2 regions of the Arthrobacter sp. 10T416 genome follow, and region 1 is predicted to be linked to the other one. Evidence: riboswitches for the same ligand, from Rfam matches in the RefSeq annotation. Region 1 holds a riboswitch; the other holds the start of a gene.
The links. A riboswitch is a leader RNA that binds a small molecule or an ion and turns the genes downstream of it on or off. The one in region 1 is predicted to bind S-adenosylmethionine.

Region 1 (3,375 bases):
GACTGCGAACGGGGCTGCAAGCACGACGCCACCGCCGTTAACTGCGGCGTGGACGCCTGGGTGCAGGGCGGCCACGCCGGACCGTCCGGCCCTGCGCGCCTTGCCTCCCTGCGCCGGCTCCTCGGCACGGATCCGCGCATGGAAGCACAGGAAACCAAGGAGCTGGGCAGCGTCTCCTAACAGGGTCCGCCCGGCCGGCAGCGACGTGGCCTCCCGGTCCCGGGAGCTTTTTGACGGTAGCTTGGAGGCATGAGCCAACCCGCTTCGAGCTACAACGATGACCTGCGCCTCGCCCATGTACTGGCAGATTCCGTAGATTCCCAGACCATGAGCCGCTTCAAGGCGCTCGACCTTCGGATCGAAACGAAGCCGGACCTCACCCCCGTCACTGACGCGGACAAGTCCGCCGAGGAAGCCATCCGTGGCCAGCTGTCCCGCTCCCGGCCGCGCGACGCGGTCCTGGGCGAGGAGTTCGGCAGCTCCGGCCACGGCTCGCGCCGCTGGATCATCGACCCCATCGACGGAACCAAGAACTTCGTCCGCGGCGTCCCCGTCTGGGCCACCCTGATCGCTCTCGTGGACGAGGGCGAGCCGGTGGTCGGCGTCGTCAGCGCCCCGGCCCTGGGCAAGCGCTGGTGGGCCGCCAAAGGCGCCGGCGCCTACATGGGCCGGTCCCTGGCCGCCGCCACCCGGCTCAAAGTCTCCAACGTCTCGCGCCTCGAAGACGCCTCGCTGTCCTACTCGAGCCTGGGCGGCTGGAAGCAGCGCGGCAATCTGGACGAATTCCTCGGCCTCACCGAGGAAGTCTGGCGCACCCGCGCATACGGCGACTTCTGGTCTTACTGCCTGGTGGCCGAGGGTGCCGTGGACATCGCCTGCGAACCCGAGCTCAACCTTTACGACATGGCGGCGCTGGTCCCGATCGTGACCGAGGCCGGCGGGCGTTTCACCTCGCTGGAAGGCGAGGATGGCCCGTTCGGCGGGAACGCGCTCGCCACGAACTCCATCCTGCATTCGGAAGTCCTCAAGCGCCTGAACCCCGGTCTCGACGACCTCCTCTAGCCCGCTCCGCGGCAGGCAGCCGTAACACAACGCTTCACATTCCGGACCTCCCTTTCCCGGGCGGCACGCCATGTCCTAGGCTCGAACCAGGTCACGAGTGCCAGCGCTAAACCCCGGTTTGCTGGCCGGCAACCCTCCATTCGCGGCGGGGTGCCCCGGGTGACGACCTGGCCGGTCCGGAGCGGACCCGGCAAGCGCGGATCCCCTGTGAGCGGGGTCCTTTCAAGCGAGGTCCCATGACGACTGCCACCATTTCCACCCACCCCACCTCTTCCGCCGGCGCCCCGGTGCCGGCCGACGCGCGGTTCGACGCCGCCCGCAGGCCGCTGTCCGCCGTGTCCGGCGCTGAAATCCAGGCGCCCCTGATCCAGGGCGGCCACGTCCGCTACGCCAACCTGGACTACGGCGCGTCGGCGCCGGCCCTGTCCGTGGTCTCCGCCTACCTCAACGAGATCCTGCCCTACTACGCCAGCGTCCACCGCGGCGCAGGCTACGCCTCGCAGCTCAGCACCTCGGTCTACGAAAACGCCCGGAACATTGTCCGAGGCTTTGTGGGCGGCCGTGCGGACGACTCGGTGATCTTCACCCGGAACACCACCGACTCCCTGAATCTCCTGGCCGGTTGCCTCCCGGCGGCTGACGGACGCCCTACCGGCGAGGTGCTCTACCTCGATATCGAACACCACGCCAACCTGCTGCCCTGGCAGAACGTCCCGCACCGCAGTGTGGTCGCGGCCCCCACCCTGGCCGGCACCGTGGCGCGGCTCCGCCAGGAACTCGCCCGCGGCGGTGTGAGCCTGCTCGCCGTCACCGGCGCGTCCAACGTCACCGGCGAGATCCTGCCCATCGGCGAGCTCGCCGCCCTGGCGCACGAGTTCGGCGCCCGGATCGCCGTCGACGCCGCCCAACTGGCCCCGCACCGCCGGATCAACATCAGCGCGGACGACGTCGACTACCTCGCGTTCTCCGGCCACAAGCTCTACGCCCCGTTCGGCGCCGGGGTGCTGGTGGGCCGCCCGGACTGGCTCGACGCCGGAACCCCGCACCTGGCCGGAGGCGGCGCCGTGCGGGACGCGAGGCTCGACTCCGTCAGCTGGACCACGGGACCGGCGCGCCACGAGGGCGGCTCCCCGAACGTGCTGGGGGCTGCTGCCCTGGCCCGGGCCAGCCAGGTCATCGAGGCGCTCGACGACGTGCAGTGGCACGCCCACGAGGACGCCATCCGGTCCTTCCTGGTGGAGGGACTGGAACGGATCGACGGCGTGAGCGTCCACCACATTTTCGAGGACACCGCCGCCGGTAACGGGCCCGGAACAATCGGCGTGGTCAACTTCTCTGTGGCCGGGTACGACGCCGGCCTGGTCGCCGCCTACCTCTCGGCGGAGCATGGCATCGGCCTGCGCGACGGCCGGTTCTGCGCCCACCCGCTGCTGAAACGGCTGGGCCTGCCGGCCGGGTCACTCCGTGCCAGTTTTGGCCTCGGGTCCCGCCTCGACGACGCCCAGCGGCTCCTGGCCGGGCTGCAGGAGCTCCGGCGCAACGGGCTCGGCTGGGACTACGTGGTGGACGCGGGCCGCTGGGTCCCGGCCAACGACACCCGCAGCTATCCGCACTGGGCACCCAACACCCCGGGCACGGCCGGCGCGGCGCCCTGCACGCTGGACTGACACCAGCGCCGGCCGCAAGCGCCGGGCCCCCGCGTGCGGTAAATTCGGTAGGTACCAAATTCAAGCTGCCGGAGGAGACGACACGTGGCACGCGGGGGCCCAAAACTGCAGCACCAGCGGCGGCAGGAGCTCGGCCAAAGCTTCCAGGACGGCGGGGAACACTACGACCGGGTGCGGCCCGGCTACCCGGCTGATTCCGCCGACTGGCTGATACCCGCCGGAGCCAGCGACGCCGCCGACCTCGGCGCCGGGACGGGCAAGTTCACGGCGCTGCTGGTCCGGCGCGGCCTCCGGACCGTGGCCATCGACCCGTCAACGGACATGCTGGAACAACTGCGCGCATCATTGCCCGGAGTCGCCGCCGTCGAGGGAACCGCCGAACGTACCGGCCTGCCGGCAGACGCCTTCGACCTCGTCACCGTGGCCCAGGCCTGGCACTGGTGCGATCCCCTGCTGGCCAGCACCGAGGCCGCGCGGATCCTGCGCCCGCACGGGGTCCTCGGCCTGATCTGGAACCAGCTCGACACCTCCGTGCCCTGGGTACACCGGCTCTCCCGCATCATGCATGCCGGCGATGTCCACAAACCCCACTTCCGGCCGCCCGTCGGCCCGGAGTTCACCGGGCTGGAAAGCCACCTCACCCGCT
Region 2 (3,375 bases), on a different contig from region 1:
CGCCCCGGCGAGGGCGCAAGCTCCAGGGTCAGCACAGTGCCGCCGGCTTTCATCTGCCGGGCGGCCAGCTCGTACTGCGGGTGGGAGGCCAGCAGGGGGTACTTCACCCAGCTCACGGCGGGCTGGGCCTCCAGCCATTCGGCCAGCCGCAGCGCGGAGGCGGCGGAGTGGTTCACCCGCAGGGCCATTGTCTCCAGGCCCTTGCTCAGCACCCAGGCGTTGAAGGCGGACAGGGTCGGCCCGGTGTGGCGCATCAGCTGTTTGACCGGGCCCTCGATGAACTCTTTGGTACCCAGGATGGCACCGCCCAGCACCCGGCCCTGTCCGTCGATGTGTTTGGTGCCGGAGTACACCACAACGTCCGCTCCGAGTTCCCCGCACCGCTGCAACAGCGGGGTGGCGAATACGTTGTCCACCACCACGGTGGCGCCGGCGGCGTGCGCGAGCTCGCTCACCGCGGCGATGTCCACGATTTCCTGCATGGGGTTCGACGGCGATTCGAAGAACACCGCCGTCGTGGGCTCGGCCAGCGCCGCCCGCCACTGCTCCAGGTCAGGGCCGTCCACGAAGACGGTCTCCACACCCCAGCGCGGCAGGATCTCGTTGAGGATCACAAAGCAGGATCCGAACAGCGAACGCGCTGCGACGACGCGGTCGCCGGCCCCAAGCAGGGCGCCGAGCGCGGTGAACACCGCGGACATGCCCGACGCCGTCGCGAAGCAGGCCTCGGTGCCTTCGAGCAGCCGGAGCCGTTCCTGGAAGGTGGCCACGGAGGGGTTGCCGTAGCGGGAGTAGACGAACCGTTCGTCTTCACCGGTAAAGGCGCGCTCTGCCGCGGCGGCAGATTCGTAGACGAACCCGGAGTTCAGGAAGATCGGCTCGGTGGTTTCCTGGAACCCGGTGCGGTCCAGCCCGCCACGGACGGCCTGGGTTTCCGCGCTCCAGTCCTGCGCGTCGGGATTAAAGCTCACGGGGTGCTTTCCAGGCTGGTCGGGAGGCCGCGGTTCTTCCAGCCGTTCACGGTCCGCGCCCCGGTCGGGCCGGGTTCGCCCTCGAAGCCCTCCAAGACGTTGTAGGCAGTGAAACCGGCCGCGGTGGCCGCCGTTGCCGCGGCGATGGAGCGGGCGCCGGAACGGCACAGGAAGACCAACTCGGCGGTCCCGGCCGCCGGCGCCTGGCGCTGCAGCTGGTCCAGGAACTGCGGGTTCGGAGCGCCGCCTGCCAGGGTCCACTGCACAAAGAGCGGCTCCCTGCCGGTGCCGGGCGCCGTGACCGGGATGCCGATCCGGGACCACTCTCCTTCGGTGCGGACGTCCACCAGCACGGCGCCCGCCTCCAGCTTGGCCCAGGCGTCCTGCGGGCTCAGGTCTCCGGCGTAGCTCATGCGTGCCCCTCGCCGGCAAAGTCGGCCCCGGACAGGTCGGCGCCGTCGAGGTCATCGACGGCGCTGGCCACGGCGGCGTCGGCGCTAGCAATGGCGGCCGGCAGGACGACGGCCTGGGCCACGATGACGGTGCTGCCGTTGAACGTTGCGGAGGGGCTGCCGTGCAGCACGTACCCCTCGGCTAAGGCGGCGGACACGCGCTCGCAGAAGCTGCGGTCGTCGGGGCCGGTGAAGAGCCGGTAGGCCAGCTTTTCTTCCGCGGCCTGGCCAGAGGCGGCGGGGGACGGTGCGGGCTCAGTGGCGGGCACTGAGGGGGCGGATGCGTCGGGCATGACGGATCTCCTTACTTTCACGCTTGCAGCTCGAGTGGTCGATATGCCGAGTATTCACCTGAGGCACCCCGCCGCGAAAGGGAGGGTTGCCGACCGGCAAGTCAGGGCTTGGCGCCGGGTCTCATTACTCCCCAAAAACGTAGCACCAACCGTGGCGGCCGCCGCGGCGGGGCCGTCATGTTGAGTCACGAGGCACGAGTCCCGGCGGACCGCACGCCGCGCCGCCGGGTACTCCCGGAGCTATCCCTAAGTACTACCTGCAAGGCCGGCCCACGGCCACGGCGCCGAATCGGGTAGTCCCTACTCGGGATATCCGATAGCGCCCTCACCTTTACTGGGAGAGCTAGTCCAGGGGTCCCGGGACGGGAAGTGCGGGGGCATCAGGGGGCCAGGGCAAGCGCAATCCCACTCCAGAGTCCGGTGCTGGCCGGACGGGGTTGCTGATCCGCCAATTTGCCCGGCGATGCTCTGGAGGGGCCGTCGGAACTTCAACGAAGGAATTGGATTGTCATGGTCTCGATTTACGTTTTCCTGGGGCGTCCGGTGGCCGGCGCCCACGAACCCGGCCGTCTCCTGAGCTCCAGAACGGACAAGCAGTGAAGCCCCGGGTGCTGGTCACCGGCGCCGGCGGCCGCGCAGGCAGGGCCATCGCGGCGCAGTTGAAGGCCCGCGGGATCCCCGTCCTGGGCACCGACATCCGCGAACTCCCGCCCGGCTCGGGAATCACCGTGGTCCGTGTCCCCGAGGCGCGTGACCCGGAGATGGTCTCGGCCCTCCGCCGGCTGGTGGCCACCGAGGGCGTCAACCTGATCATCCCCACGGTGAGCGAGGAACTCCCGCAGTTGGCGGCGTTCCGGGCCGGCTTCGGTCCGGAGGTCCGCGTTATCGTCGGCAGCCCCGGGCCCGTGGCCATCGCCAACGACAAGCTCTACACCGCCACGCAGCTGAAGGCCGCCGGCGTTCCCGTGCCCCGCTTCGGGGTTCCGCGGGACTTCGCCGGCGCCGCCGCCGCCATGGAGGCGCTGGGCGGACCCGTGGTGGTCAGGCCCCGGGTCTCCGGCGGCGGACGCGGGGTCCTGGTGGTTGACGGCAGTGCCCAGGTGGACTGGCACCGGCTGCCGGAGGGCCAGATCGTGCAGGAATATATCCCCGGCACCGAATACGGCCCCATGGTGTTCGGGATGCCGGCGCACAACACTGCCGCACCGTTCGTCGTCGTGGTGGAAAAAGCGGAGCCGGCCCAGGGCTGTGGGGGCGTGAGCGCCCGCCGGGTCGAGGCGGGGAAGGACATTGACGTGGGGAATGTTGCCATGGCCGCGGTCCGCATGTTGGGGCTGACCGGCCCGGTGGAGGTCGACGTACGCCGACGCGCGGACGGGACCCCCGTGGTCCTGGACGTGAGCGCCCGGTTCGGCGCCCACAGCGGCCACGCACCGGAGCTGCTTGACGCCGTCCTGGCGTCCTTCAACCTGCCCTCGTTCAACCCGGCGTCATTCCGCCAAAGCACCGGAGCGTACGCGGATGTCCTGGTATGAAACGGCACTGGCCGCGGTTCTCCCTGCCGCGGACCTGCTCCTGCCGGTTCTGGGCCTGCCCCTCCTGGTGCTCGGGCTGGTGAAGCTACTGGTGCTGCCACTGGCGCTCTGCTTTGAGGTGCTC

Region 2: another riboswitch for S-adenosylmethionine. It lies ahead of AC1DBE_RS06115 (DUF1737 domain-containing protein); the one in region 1 lies ahead of AC1DBE_RS04120 (aminotransferase class V-fold PLP-dependent enzyme).

The regions. Positions count from the first base shown of each region.
Region 1 is NZ_JBFTHI010000002.1:38,091-41,465, forward strand. Features, by position in the region: gene rsgA (ribosome small subunit-dependent GTPase A) at 1-180, shown strand, start outside; gene hisN (histidinol-phosphatase) at 250-1,062, shown strand; SAM riboswitch class IV at 1,152-1,265, shown strand; gene AC1DBE_RS04120 (aminotransferase class V-fold PLP-dependent enzyme) at 1,299-2,729, shown strand; gene AC1DBE_RS04125 (class I SAM-dependent methyltransferase) at 2,814-3,375, shown strand, end outside.
Region 2 is NZ_JBFTHI010000003.1:193,967-197,341, reverse strand. Features, by position in the region: gene AC1DBE_RS06125 (O-succinylhomoserine sulfhydrylase) at 1-971, opposite strand, end outside; gene AC1DBE_RS06120 (rhodanese-like domain-containing protein) at 968-1,384, opposite strand; gene AC1DBE_RS06115 (DUF1737 domain-containing protein) at 1,381-1,716, opposite strand; SAM riboswitch class IV at 1,731-1,845, opposite strand; gene AC1DBE_RS06110 (ATP-grasp domain-containing protein) at 2,313-3,251, shown strand; gene AC1DBE_RS06105 (glycosyltransferase family 2 protein) at 3,238-3,375, shown strand, end outside.